Regions from separate parts of the Pseudescherichia sp. genome, predicted to be linked through region 2. Evidence: predicted binding sites of a transcription regulator. Region 2 holds the regulator's gene; the other holds the start of a gene.
The links. The regulator CRP, encoded in region 2, controls carbon source genes, mostly activating them, when cyclic AMP is high. The targets are predictions, from matches to a motif close to ATGTGANNNNNNTCACAT.
Positions count from the first base shown of each region.

Region 1 (7,195 bases), on a different contig from region 2:
TTTGCCGGGGGCAGCGTATCCCGAAAGCGCAGATACTAAGGGTGCTTATCAGCGGTGCCTGGATGGCGCTGACCATGTGTCTGTGGATCTACTCTGTTTCTACTACTCCCTCGCTGGGCGAAGGCGCATTTATTATGAGCCTGTCGATGCTGTTCGTGCCGCTGGTGGCCTGGGGAATGATGAAGGTTCGGCCCGCCCGCGCCTACTGGGAGTGTCTTCCGTTGGCCTTCGTCGGGCTGGGATTGCTGAGCTTACAGTTCCCGGTATCGTTTCACGCCAGCCAGGGATGGTTCCTGCTGACCGCCGTGGTGCAGTCTATCTCCTTCTGCTACACCAGCCGCTGTGCCAGAGAGGTACCGCTGCTGCCGCTGACGGCAGTACAGCTGGGCATGACCGGTGTGGTAGGACTGGTGCTGTCTGGCCTGACAGAGACGTGGACCCAGCCGTTTACGGCTTCCACCGCGATGTGGCTGCTTGCCAGCATTCTCATTGCTACCAGCCTACGCTTTGGCCTTCAGCTCCAGGGGCAGAAGCATGCCGCGGTTGCTAATGCGGCGATTATCATGGTACTGGAGCCGCTGCTGACGGTGATTGCTGCTGCCATCTGGTATGGAGAGAAGCTGCCGATGCAGAAGATCACCGGCGGGATATTAATCCTGGTGGCCCAGCTGTGGTTTAGATGGCGGATGGTGGTGCGGCCTCAGTCTTAAGATAGAACAGGACAAATACGCCCGGCAGGTTCTCTATTTCGAGTGAGGTATAGGTAAAGCGGTTAATATGGCCATTTTTATCAATAATGGCCTTATTACCGGCGCCGATTTTGCTGACGTCGTGGTAATTCCACATCCGACGGAAATCTGCGCTTTGCTCATTTAGCACCGATATAACCGCTTCAAACTCTTCCGCGTGTTTGGCGGCGGCATAATTTGAGCGAAAGGCGGAAATCGTGTGCCGGGCGGCGCTATCCCAGTCATGAATAATATTTCGATACTCGGCATTCATAAACATGAGTTTTAGAGAATTTCTTTCCTCTTTAGCCACGCTTGACCAATCAAAAATCTGCTTTTTGGCCGCCTCATTCCAGTAGAGAATATCCATATTAGCGGTGCGGATAAATGCCGGATGTGGATTAAGGGCATCAACCATAGCGGTCACTTCAGCAGGCAGCTGTCTGGTGGCTTTTTTCGGTACATTTCGATGTCCGAAAACGATATCTTCCAGATAATCCTGCTCCACGGGAGTAAGTTTAAGCACCTGGGCGATACGCTGCAGAGCCCCATGAGAGATGCTGATGCTTCTACCTTGTTCCAGCCACGTATACCAGCTGACGCTCACGGCGGCCAGCTGCGCGACCTCTTCGCGACGCAGACCTTTAACGCGCCGGCCAGCCGCTGTAAAGCCATAGCCAGCGGGATCAACAGCGGCACGCCGTCGGGTGAGAAAATTTTTCACATCCTCGTTTCGGGACATCGACCTCTCCTGGCTATGACTGTTAGTCATAGGATAATCCCCCCTATTTTTTGCGGAGGGGTAAGCATTTACGATTGCCGCACAGAATAGAGTAGTCACGGGAAAAATTAAAATATGTCATCGCATCAGTTACCAGAAACCCTGCCTGGCAGGCGCTTAGCTAGCGGGAACGTCACAACTATGCTCACTGGAATTTTCACGCTGGTGGTAGTGATGGGCATTGGCCGTTTTTCACTCACGCCGCAGATACCGGTAATGATCAGCGATGGATTTCTCAATCTCTCCAGCGCAGGCATTCTCGCCGCCATGAACTATATTGGCTACCTGCTGGGAGCAATCCACGTTAGCCGCATGCAGCGCAACCATACTGCGTACCTGAAGACAGGGCTGCTTGTCACTATGGTGGTCACGCTCCTCTCAGGGACAACTTCCTTGTTTGTTCTGCAGTGCCTTTTCCGCTTTATTGCAGGCGTGGGCGGCGCGTGGGCGCTGATTATCGTCACCTCCTGGACGCAGCTGGAACTGGCAGCGAAAAATGCGCCCCGTCTCTCCGCCGCCGTATTCAGCGGCCCGGGCATTGGCATTATGCTGACAGGCGTTCTGGCATGGATTATGTCGGCTCAACACATCACCTCATCTGAAGCGTGGTACGTCTATGGTGGCGTTGCCCTCGTCGCGATCCTGCTGATCTTTCGTCGTCTGCCGCATGAGTTACCCTCAGTGCAGAAGAGACGAGAAGCGGTACCCGTAGGGCGAAACCTTAAAGTGCTGCTCGGCGTTTATACGCTGGCAGGCTTTGGTTACATTTTGCCTGCCACCTTCCTGTCGCAAATGGCGCATACCGTGTTCAATAGCGGTAATCAGGCTGCTTTTTTCTGGCCCCTGTTCGGGCTCTCTGCGGTTGCGGGGGTATTGCTGGTAATTATGTTTGCCGCCGTCGTGAACACGCGTATCAGCCTGGCATTTGCAATGATCGTGCAGGGAGTAGGGGTTGCTGCACCGGTTGTGGCACATAACGCAGCGGGATTGATGGTGTCGACCGTGCTGACCGGACTGTGCTTCTTGTCTATTATGCAGCTGTCGATCGCCTTGCGCGTGAAGTGTCAAACGGCGAAATGGCAAAGACGGTGGGCATGTTGACGGCTGGCTATGCCACTGGGCAATTGACGGGACCGCTGGTCTCCTCTGCCTGCGTCGCGCTCTTCTCCTCGCTGGAGCCCGCGCTGCTGCTGGCGGCAGGCGGCCTGATCGCCGGGGGTGGGGTGGTGCTGGTTATGATACGAAAATGAGAGCGACCCTAAGCCATAAAAAAATCCACGCCTGGGCGTGGATTTCTATTTGTCGCGAAGGGCGAATTAGACGTTGAACAGGAAGTTCATCACATCGCCATCTTTAACGATGTAATCTTTCCCTTCGGCACGCATCTTACCGGCCTCTTTCGCACCCTGTTCGCCTTTATAGGTAATAAAGTCTTCAAAGGCGATGGTCTGGGCGCGGATAAAGCCCTTTTCGAAATCGGTATGGATCTTACCTGCGGCCTGCGGGGCGGTAGCGCCCACCGGGATAGTCCAGGCGCGAACCTCTTTCACACCGGCGGTAAAGTAAGTTTGCAGGTTCAGCAGCTCATAACCGGCGCGGATCACGCGGTTCAGGCCCGGCTCTTCCAGACCCAGCTCGGCCATAAACTCTTCACGATCGGCGTCGTCCAGCTCGGCAATGTCGGACTCAACGGCGGCGCAGACGGCAACCACTACCGAGCCTTCCGCAGCAGCGATTTCACGCACTTTGTCCAGGTACGGGTTGTTCTCGAAACCGTCTTCATTGACGTTAGCGATGTACATGGTCGGTTTCAGCGTCAGGAAGCTCAGGTACTTGATGGCAGCCTTATCTTCATCCGTCAGGTTTTTCAGAGCACGCAACATGCCCGCGTTCTCCAGCTGCGGCAGGCATTTTTCCAGCGCGGCCTGTTCTGCTTTCGCGTCTTTATCGCCGCCTTTAGCTTTCTTCTGCACGCGCTGCAGGGCACGTTCACAGGTATCCAGGTCGGAAAGTGCCAGCTCGGTGTTGATCACCTCGATATCATCAGCAGGATCCACTTTGTTATTTACGTGGATGATGTTGTCGTTCTCAAAGCAGCGCACCACGTGACCGATAGCCTCGGTTTCACGGATGTTGGTCAGGAACTGGTTACCCAGGCCTTCACCTTTGGATGCGCCTTTTACCAGGCCCGCGATGTCAACGAACTCCATCGTGGTCGGCAGAATGCGCTGCGGCTTAACGATCTCAGCCAGCTGATCGAGGCGCGGATCCGGCATCGGCACCACGCCGGTGTTCGGTTCAATTGTACAGAACGGGAAGTTGGCAGCTTCGATGCCCGCCTTGGTCAGCGCATTGAACAGGGTAGATTTACCGACGTTCGGCAAGCCGACGATACCGCATTTGAATCCCATGATTTACATCACCTTAATATCTTGATAATCAACCTGTTAGATAAAACAGATTGCGGAAAAGTTAATAACTTAGCCTATTATACACGTTACAGACCTGCTGCGCGGCAAAAATGGCACTCCCCGCCGCTACTGAGCTTTAAAGGCGTGCAGGCGGTTGGTCGCCTTCACCAAATCTTCCTTCAGCCACAGCTCGGTGCAGCGCACCGCCTCATCAACGGCATCATCAATGAGCTTCTGCTCAGAGGCAGGCGGTTTGCCCAGCACAAAGCCAACAACCTTGTTTTTATCCCCTGGATGGCCAATTCCCACCCGTAAGCGGTGAAAGTTAGGGTTATTGCCGAATTTGCTGATGATATCTTTCAGGCCATTATGGCCGCCGTGACCGCCGCCCAGCTTGAATTTTGCCACACCGGGAGGCAGGTCGAGTTCATCGTGCGCTACCAGCACTTCATCCGGATTAATGCGATAGAAAGTGGCCATTGCCGCCACGGCTTTACCGCTGAGGTTCATAAAAGTTGTCGGCACCAGCAGACGCACGTCTGCTCCGGCGAGGTTAATGCGTGAGGTAAAGCCAAAGAATTTAGGCTCTTCCCGCAGCGGAGCGCGGTAGCGTTCGGCCAGCAGGTCAACATACCATGCTCCGGCATTATGACGGGTAGCGGCATACTCTGCGCCCGGGTTGGCAAGGCCGACAATCAGTTTAATCGTCACGTCTCTTTTCCTGAAAAGTTCACTCTTTGGCGCGTAGTTTACGTGGTCGTGCGGGCATTGACAAAATTCTGCCGCCAAAAGATAAAAAGAGAAATAATTGCCCACAATAACTATTAGAAGATGATTGAGTTCATGGGCTTATATGTAAAGTTCTGTGAGGAGGATATTTATAAATGTGATCCCGCCCGCACCCTGTAAAAGATGCCCTGCCTATACTTTATCCATAAGGATTGGGGATGTTTCCCGTTCAGGCCACAACGCCGGAGGTGACATATGAAACGCAAAAACGCATCGAGACTCGGTAATGCGCTTATGGTTTTAGGGTTAGTGGTGATGGTGGTAGGTGTCGGCTACTCCATCTTGAATCAGCTGCCACAGCTCCATCTGCCGCAGTACTTCGCCCACGGGGCAATTCTGAGCATCTTCGTTGGCGCTATCCTCTGGCTGGCAGGGGCACGCGTCGGCGGCCACGAGCAGGTTTGCGATAAGTACTGGTGGGTGCGCCACTACGATAAACGCTGCCGTCGGGATCAACATAAGCATAGCTGATGGTCGTTCAGATAACGCCCGGCGGCGCTGTGCTTGCACGGGCCTACAACAGGCTTCATAAAACGACTCACAGGAGTCGTTTTTTTTGCGCTTTTTTTTGCATAGCGCCTTGACCCTCACGTAACGTAAGCCCCCAGAGTGGCGCTACTGGTCAGGACAAGGAGCAGCAATGTTAATTCAGGTAGGGGAGCTGGCGAAACGCGCCGGCATCACCGTTCGCACGCTACACCACTACGAGCAGACCGGACTGCTGCTGCCCTCCGCCAGAAGCGAGGCAGGCTACCGGCTCTATAACCTTGCGGATGTGCAGCGCCTGCATATGATCCAGGCGCTGGCAAAAGCGGGGCTGGAGCTTGCCGAAATCAAGGACTTTCTGGAGCAGGATACGCTCTCGCTTCCCGATCTGCTTGATGCGCAAATCGCCCTGCTGGACAGGCAGCTGCGCAGCATTCATACGCTGCGCGACCAGCTTTGCGCGCTACGTACTGGGTTGGAAGAGGAGAGCGAACCGGATCTGGAGTCCTGGCTACAGACTCTGGAGTTAATGCATATGTACGATCGCTGGTTTACTAAAGAAGAGCTACAGCAGCTACCGTTTGCCGCAGAAGGCGAGCGGCTGGCTTCAATCTGGGCGGCGCTGGTTGCGGAAGCGCAGACGCTAATAGCGCAAAAGGTTGCCGAGACCGATACCAAAGCGATGGATCTGGCGATCCGCTGGATGGATCGTCTGGAGCAGGATACGGCAGGCAAGCCGGAGTTTCTGACCCGTCTCAACGAGATGCACAGCGTGGAGCCGCAGATGCGCGAGCGGACGGGCATTACGCCGCAGATTATCGACTACATCACCCGCGCCTTTGCAGAGAGCAAGCTTGCTATCTGGCAGCGTTATCTCACCCCGCAGGAGATGGCCTTTACCCGGGCGCACTACTTTGATCGGCTGATGGAGTGGCCGCCGCTGGTGGCGAAGCTGCATCAGGCTAGCCGGGAGAAGTGCGATCCTGCGTCCGAACAGGGCCAGCAGCTGGCGCAGAACTGGCTTGAACTTTTCCAGTCCTATGCGGGAGACAATCCGGCTACCCAGCAGAAATTTCGCGTGGCTATGCAGCAGGAGCCGCTGTTAATGAAGGGCACCTGGATGACGCCCGAGGTGCTGGCCTGGCTACAGCAGGCGATTGGGGTAATGATGCAGCGTCGGTACGCTGCACCCTAATCATTACAGATCCGCCAGCGCCGCGTCCCGGTTGGGATAGAACGCCAGCCGCCCGGCAATCGGCTTCACGCCTGCGCGCGCCAGCGTGCGCAGGGGCTGAAACTCCAGGTTGCTGACCCGCAGCTCACAGCCTTCCGGCAGCCGTTTGACAAAGCGCTGGAAGGCATCCAGTCCGCCTGCGTCCAGCACCGGTACGGCATCACACTTCAGCACCACAATTCGCTTGCCGGCAATCCGTGACTCCAGATCGTTAAACACCCCTTCGGCCGCAGCGAAGAAGAGCGGCCCAATGACCCGCAGCACCGTGACGTCCGCGGGTACCTCGACGTTAACCGGGGCGAGGCGCGTCATGCGAGCGATACGGCGCATAAACAGCAGCGACGCCAGCACAATGCCGACGCTAATGGCGATAACCATATCAAACAGTACCGTCAGCGACATGCACATCAGCATCACCATGATGTCGTCTTTCGGTGCGCGCCGCAGCAGGTTAACCACCTTATGCGCCTCGCTCATGTTCCAGGCCACCATCAGCAGCAGGGCCGCCATCGCCGACAGCGGTAACCATGAGAGCAGGGGAGCGAGCGCCAGCAGGGCGAGGATCACCAGCAGGGCATGGATAATGGCCGCCACGGGGGAGGTGGCACCCGCGCGCACGTTTGCCGCCGAGCGGGCAATCGCCGCGGTAGCGGTAATGCCGCCAAAGAAGGGGGCGATCAGGTTGCCCAGCCCCTGACCAATCAGCTCGTTATTGGCCTTATGCCGGGTGCCGGTCATGCCGTCGAGCACCACGGCGCAGAGCAGA
Region 1 covers NZ_DAMBWA010000021.1:6,009-13,203, forward strand. The annotation lists gene RTX96_RS19900 (DMT family transporter) at 1-710, shown strand, start outside; gene RTX96_RS19905 (helix-turn-helix transcriptional regulator) at 676-1,470, opposite strand; partial or broken gene RTX96_RS19910 (YbfB/YjiJ family MFS transporter) at 1,726-2,759, shown strand; gene ychF (redox-regulated ATPase YchF) at 2,826-3,920, opposite strand; gene pth (aminoacyl-tRNA hydrolase) at 4,047-4,631, opposite strand; gene ychH (stress-induced protein YchH) at 4,905-5,180, shown strand; gene RTX96_RS19930 (MerR family transcriptional regulator) at 5,350-6,390, shown strand; gene dauA (C4-dicarboxylic acid transporter DauA) at 6,394-7,195, opposite strand, start outside.
Region 1: a site for CRP is predicted at 4,805-4,822, ahead of pth (aminoacyl-tRNA hydrolase). Genes of this name have one in related genera too.

Region 2 (7,195 bases):
CTCCGCAAAAGTTCTGCCCTGACCCTTTTCTGCACGGGCATCTCCTGCCCGTGCACCGCCTGCTTCCCTGCGTAACGTGAAAATGCCGCTTATACTTGTGGCAAATGACGCACATCATCAGGGAGACACAATGGCGAAAAAACTCACCGAACGGCAAAAATCCCGTCTCTGGGAGCAGCAGCGTAACGTCAATTTCCAGGCCAGCAGGCTGCTGGAAGGGGTGGAGTGCGCCCTGGTAACGCTTAATGCAGAAGAAGCAGAGGCGCGCCTTGAGGCGCTGCGGAGGCAGCATGAGCGATAAGTTTGGCGACGGGCGCGACCCGTACTTCTACGCCGGCCGCAACGTGATGAGCAACCGGCTGGGCATCCATCAGGCGAAACAGCTGGAGCAGGCGGCATATGAGTTTACCGCGCTGCGTGCCGCAACCCTTGAGCTGGGTCCCGTTGCCCGAGGCCTACCGCATCTCTGCGCCATCCATCGCCATCTCTATCAGGATATCTTCGAGTGGGCCGGTGAGATCCGTGAGGTCAATATCTACCAGGGCGATACGCGCTTCTGTAATTTTGACTATATCGAGAACGAGGGCAACGCCCTGATGCAGTCGCTGGAAGAGGAGGAGTGGTTGCAGGGGCTGGAGAAGAACGCGTTTGTCGAGCGACTTGCGCACTACTACTGCGAAATTAACGTCCTGCACCCGTTCCGCATCGGCAACGGTATCGCCGAGCGGATCTTCTTTGAACAGCTGGCGATCCACGCAGGCTACCTGTTGGACTGGCGCGGCATTGCGCCAGAGGCCTGGAGTGCAGCCAACCAGAGCGGCGCAATGGGCGACCTCTCGGCACTTATCGCTATCTTTACCCACGTGGTGAGCGAAGCGGAGTAGAACGCTGCCGGATGGCGCTGCGCTTATCCGGCCTACGCAGGGGTGGACATATCTATATCAATATGTCCAGCCCATGCTTTTGTATAACACTTAACAGCTTTAGCGATAATCCATTCGGCCTTTTAGCCCCGCTTTCCCATTTTTGTACGGTTGAGAGTTTTCTACCGGCTGAATACTAGTTTTATCAAAGCCACGCATTGTTTCCTGAGAAATAGCTTCCACGCTATGTAAACCCGCAGCAGCACTATGAATGGCTTCAAAAGCAGCGCTTTTAAAGCTTTTTTTTACGGTCACGGTAAGTATCCTTATAAAGCGTAGTGCGATAGTGAACCCATTGTATTGCGGGTGGTAGTCAGAATTTCTCAGGCTGCGTACAATGTCGCAAAGATAGTTATCAAGTGACTTACCATGATCCTGCTTATCGACAACTACGACTCCTTCACCTGGAACCTCTATCAGTACTTCTGCGAGCTTGGGGCAGAGGTCGTGGTGAAGCGCAACGACGAGATAACCCTCGCCGATATCGCGGCGCTGGCACCCGAGAAGATCGTTATCTCGCCCGGCCCCTGCACGCCGGATGAGTCAGGCATATCACTGGAGGTCATCCGTCACTACGCCGGTAAGCTGCCGATCCTCGGCGTCTGCCTGGGTCACCAGGCGATTGCTCAGGTTTTTGGCGCGACCATCGTCCGGGCGCAGAAGGTGATGCACGGCAAAACCTCCGCCATTACTCACAGCGGCCGGGGCGTGTTTCATGAGCTGAACAATCCGCTCACCGTCACCCGCTACCACTCACTGCTCATCGATCCCGCTACGCTGCCCGACTGCTTCGAGGTAACCGCATGGAGCGACACCCAGGAGATTATGGCTATTCGCCATCGGGAGTGGGATCTGCAGGGAGTACAGTTCCACCCGGAGAGCATCCTGAGCGAGCAGGGACACGCGCTGCTGGCAAACTTTCTTAATCAGGCCGATTTTTAGTTGCCACGCACTGATTTTTTATGCATATTTTGTGATTATATTTTCATAATTATTGCTGCATATAACGGATGGGCATGACATGGCAACTGAACAGAACGCAGTTACGCGCGCAACCTTTGACGAAGTAATTCTGCCCGTTTATGCACCGGCAGAGTTTATCCCGGTGAAGGGCAAGGGGAGTCGAGTGTGGGATCAGCAGGGCAAGGAGTATGTTGATTTCGCGGGCGGGATTGCCGTTACGGCGCTGGGCCACTGCCATCCTGCGCTGGTGGAAGCGCTGAAAAGCCAGGGCGAAACGCTGTGGCATACCAGCAACGTCTTTACCAACGAACCGGCGCTGCGCCTGGCGCGCAAGATTATTGCTACCACCTTTGCCGAGCGCGTGCTGTTCATGAACTCCGGCACCGAGGCTAACGAAACCGCCTTTAAGCTGGCGCGCTACTACGCCTCTACGCGCCACAGCCCCTATAAAACCAAAATCATCGCCTTCCACAACGCTTTTCACGGACGCTCGCTGTTTACCGTCTCGGTCGGCGGCCAGCCGAAGTACTCCGACGGCTTTGGGCCGAAACCCGCCGATATTATTCACGTGCCGTTTAACGATCTTCATGCGGTCAAAGCGGTAATGGACGATCACACCTGTGCAGTGGTCGTTGAGCCGGTGCAGGGGGAAGGGGGCGTGACTGCTGCAACGCCAGCGTTCTTACAGGGCCTGCGCGAGCTGTGCGACCAGCACCAGGCGCTGCTGGTATTTGATGAAGTGCAGTGCGGAATGGGACGCAGCGGCGATCTCTTTGCCTACATGCACTACGGCGTGACGCCGGATATCCTCACCAGCGCCAAGGCGCTGGGCGGCGGCTTCCCCATCAGTGCGGTGCTGACCACCGAGGCAATCGCCAGCGCCTTCCACGTGGGCTCCCACGGCTCGACCTACGGCGGCAACCCGCTGGCCTGCGCGGTGGCGGGGGCGGCCTTTGACATCATCAGCTCGCCTGAGGTGCTGCAGGGCATCAGCGAGAAGCGTCAACGCTTCGTGAAGCATTTGCAGCAGATCGATGAACAGTTCAACGTATTCAGCGATATTCGCGGCATGGGGCTGCTGATTGGTGCAGAGTTAAAACCGCAGTACAAGGGGCGCGCCCGCGATCTGCTTTACGCGGCCGCCGATGAGGGGGTGATGGTGCTGAATGCCGGGCCGGACGTGATGCGCTTTGCGCCGTCGCTGGTGGTCAGCGAGCAGGATATTGACGAAGGCATGCAGCGTTTTGCCGCTGCGGTAGCCAACATCGTCCGGGCTTAATCTTTACTCCACCTGCGGTTAAGCCAGATGCCATGATGCGGGCGCTGACGCCATGCCACCGATGAGATAGTGTGCATGCTGTTCAGGTGCCCGATAATGCGCTGGAGATGCATCTCCATCGGGCTCATCGGGCCGTGGGTGAGCGTCTCCGGCGCTTCAAGAATATTCGCGTCTCCGGATGCCCCGGCCCCGTCATAGTCCAGCCGCTGCTGGCAGCGCTGAAGCGCAATCTCACAGGACTCCAGATAGCGCTGGGCCAGATCCGGCGTTAGCATCGCGTGTTCCCGAGCCAGGGTTGTCAGGGCGTTAATGTGTTCGACGATAAACTGGCTGTGGGTCACCCAGAGCTTCATATCTTCCAGATAATGGGTATTGAACCCCGGCTCCTGCATCGCCTGGTTGAGGGAGTTAAAGAGCGCGTTGTGCGCCTGATTGACCCGTATCCGCTGGTAAGCCAGCGGCGTGGGCTGCGGATCGTCACTGAGGATCAGGCGAATCGCATCCTGATCCTTCTCAATCGCATCATGGGCATTTTTCCGCAGCAGCCCGCTCTGCCACTGCGGCCAGAGCCAGACCATCCCGCCGAAGGCGATCAGGCAGCCAATCAGGGTATCGATCAGGCGGGCGACGATAAAGTTCTCGCCGCTCAGGGTCAGAATTTGAATCGAATAAACCGCCGTAATGGTGAAACCCACCGTCGCCCAGCCGTAGCTCTTACGAATTATCAGGTAGCTTACCAGCGTAATAAACAGCATGCCCAGCAGCGTGTACCCCTCCGGGACATGAAAGTGCAGGGCGAACCCGGCGATGGTCAACCCCGCTAACGTCCCTGCCGCCCGGTGTAAAATACGCACCCGCGTGGCACCGTAACCGTTCTGCGTGACCAGCAGCACCGTCATCAGGATCCAGTAGGGCTTCGGCAGGTGCAGCGCGCTGCCCATCAGGCTGGCGACGCTCAGCATGACGCTGATGCGGGCGGCGTTGCGCAGCGCCGGAGATTTCAGCGACAGGTAGCTCTTGAGCGCCTCCCATAGCGGCTGGCGGCGCTGCTGGTCGGCCATCAGATCGCGCGTATAGAGCGGACGCTGGGTGCGCAGCACGCGGGCAATACGGCTAAAGTGCCAGGCGCAGAACTGCCCGACCGGGTTTTGCGGATGCTGGCGGGCGATCTTCTCCAGCGCGCCAATCTGCTTCTCCATAGTGAAGCGGGTCGGGTAGCGATGGTAGAGAATGTCGTCCGCCAGCACCCGGAGCCGGGCGGCGACCACCTGCGCATTCCAGCGGATCACCGCTTCGGCGTGGCTGCGCTCCACCAGCTTCTGCACCTCTTCCGGCTGGTGCAGGCTAACCGAGATGTGCTCCTGCAGATCCAGCGCCACCTGAAACGCCCGCAGCAGACGCTTGTAGTCGTTATGCTGGTTGGCGGCGAGCATATGCAGCTGCTGATAGCACTGGCTGATGAGATCCACCGCCTTTTGCTGGCGCGTCAGCAGCGGTGGCAAGGCCTTCTCCGGGTCGGCGTGCTGCGTTAGCAGGCTGTACTTCGCCTCGCAGTAGTCGGCAAGCTGGCGATAGAGCAGGCTTAACGACTCACGCAGCGGCTGCTCGCGCCACAGCCAGAACCAGAACCAGTTAAATGCGCCATACCAGAGCGTGCCCAGGGCGTAGATGAGCAGCGGCTCCCAGACCGGCATATTGCCCGCCAGGCTCAGGGTAAAGATAGCGGCGATGAGCGAGGCAGGCAGCAGGCGAGCGTGTAGAGGACTGATTTCCGCCGTGACGCCCAGCAGCATTGCCAGTCCGGCAAGGATCAGCGGGAGCGCAACGTTGGCCCCCAGCAGCAGCTGCACCGCCAGGCTACAGCCGGCAAACAGCGAACCGCCGATAATCAGGCGCTTAAAGAAGCGTTTGTGTGGGGTATCAAGACCGGCAATGTTACAGCAGGCGGGCACCAGCGAGAACAGTAGCCCCTGCTGCAGGTGGCCTAACGCCAGGCCGATGGCCACGGGAAGGCACAGCACCAGCGTTTGCCGCAGTGCGTAGTTAACTTCAGGGTGGTAGATTAACCGGCGCCACATGGGGGAGAGCAAAAACGGCGTGCGCAGAGGCGACACGCCGTTCTTAAAGCTTAACGCGTTCCGTAGACGACGATGGTTTTACCATGTGCAGAGATCAGGTTCTGATCTTCCAGCATCTTCAGAATACGGCCCACGGTTTCGCGGGAGCAGCCCACGATCTGGCCAATCTCCTGGCGGGTGATTTTGATCTGCATCCCGTCCGGATGGGTCATGGCGTCTGGCTGTTTAGCCAGGTTCAGCAGCGTCTGCGCGATGCGGCCGGTAACGTCGAGGAAGGCAAGGTTGCCCACTTTCTCAGAGGTGACCTGCAGGCGACGTGCCATCTGCGACGAGAGGCGCATCAGAATATCCGGGTTGACCTGGATAAGCTGACGGAATTTTTTATAGGAAATTTCGGCCACTTCACAGGCGGTTTTCGCCCGTACCCATGCGCTGCGCTCCTGGCCCTCTTCAAACAGGCCCAGTTCACCGATAAAGTCTCCCTGGTTCAGGTAAGAGAGGATCATCTCTTTCCCTTCTTCATCCTTGATGAGCACTGCCACCGAGCCTTTGACGATGTAATACAACGTTTCCGCTTTTTCACCCTGGTGAATCAGCGTGCTCTTCGACGGGTACTTATGAATGTGGCAATGAGACAAGAACCATTCGAGAGTCGGGTCTGTTTGTGGTTTGCCAAGCACCATGCGCGGTTATCCTCTGTTATAAGCTGGCGCCAGTCGCGGGACGGGTCCGGCGGCTGGGGTTGCAATCATATGCTTCCCGAATCCTGGGAAGGGGGCCGTCAATATAGGCATGCGGCCTGTAATGGTTGAAGTCCTCTGCATACCTGCATAATGTCAATACATTACTGGAGCATCCCGACTGTTTTAGCATAGCTTTTGCCGTGTGTCTCCTGGTGTCTCGCTTCAGCTTGATGCAGGTCGCCTTCCGTTGCGCGTTTTGCTCTGCGCGCGTAATCTGTCGGGAAAATTGCCACTCTGGAGTGATGAAAATGCAAGCACGCGTAAAATGGGTTGAAGGGTTAACGTTTCTCGGCGAGTCCGCCTCTGGGCATCAGGTCTTAATGGACGGCAACTCCGGGGACAAAGCCCCCAGCCCGATGGAGATGGTACTGATGGCGGCAGGCGGATGCAGCGCCATTGACGTGGTGTCGATCCTGCAGAAAGGGCGTCATAGCGTGACCGATTGCGAAGTGAAGCTGACCTCCGAGCGTCGGGAAGAGGCGCCGCGTCTCTTCACCCACATCAACCTGCACTTTATCGTTACCGGCAAAGAGCTGAAGGAGGCGGCGGTATCCCGCGCGGTGGATCTCTCAGCGGAGAAGTACTGCTCCGTGGCGCTGATGCTGGAGAAAGCGGTCAATATCACCCACTCCTACGAGGTGGTTGAGGGATGATTTTATGCCCGGTGGCGCTGCGCTTACCGGGCCTGCATGTCGCGCATTACCCTATTCAATCTTCTTGCCTTCCATCAGCCGCTGCACCAGCGGCAGCATAATCAGCTCCATCGCCAGTCCCATTTTGCCCCCCGGCACCACCAGGGTGTTGATGTGGGAGATAAACGATCCCTGCAGCATCGCCAGCAGCCAGGGATAGTCGATACCCTCCAGATCGCGAAAGTGGATCACCACAAAGCTCTCGTCCAGCGAGGGAATATTTTTGGCTGCAAAGGGATTTGAGGTGTCAACCGTGGGGACGCGCTGGAAGTTGATGTGGGTGCGGGAGAACTGCGGCGTAATGAAGTTGATGTAGTCATCCATCGAGCGCACCACCGAGTCCATCACCGTCTCCCGGGAGTGGCCGCGCTCGCTGGTGTCGCGGATCATCTTCTGGATCCATTCGAGGTTAATAATTGGCACCACCCCTACCAGCAGATCCACATGGCGCGCCACGTCGTGCTGGGGCGTCACCACGCCGCCGTGCAATCCTTCGTAAAAAAGAATGTCGGTGGGT
Region 2 covers NZ_DAMBWA010000003.1:403,125-410,319, forward strand. The annotation lists gene ppiA (peptidylprolyl isomerase A) at 1-22, shown strand, start outside; gene RTX96_RS06665 (YhfG family protein) at 131-301, shown strand; gene RTX96_RS06670 (putative adenosine monophosphate-protein transferase Fic) at 291-884, shown strand; partial or broken gene RTX96_RS06675 (helix-turn-helix domain-containing protein) at 937-1,178, opposite strand; gene pabA (aminodeoxychorismate synthase component 2) at 1,293-1,865, shown strand; gene RTX96_RS06685 (aspartate aminotransferase family protein) at 1,945-3,165, shown strand; gene RTX96_RS06690 (YccS/YhfK family putative transporter) at 3,162-5,243, opposite strand; gene crp (cAMP-activated global transcriptional regulator CRP) at 5,294-5,926, opposite strand; gene RTX96_RS06700 (OsmC family protein) at 6,235-6,639, shown strand; gene RTX96_RS06705 (phosphoribulokinase) at 6,691-7,195, opposite strand, start outside.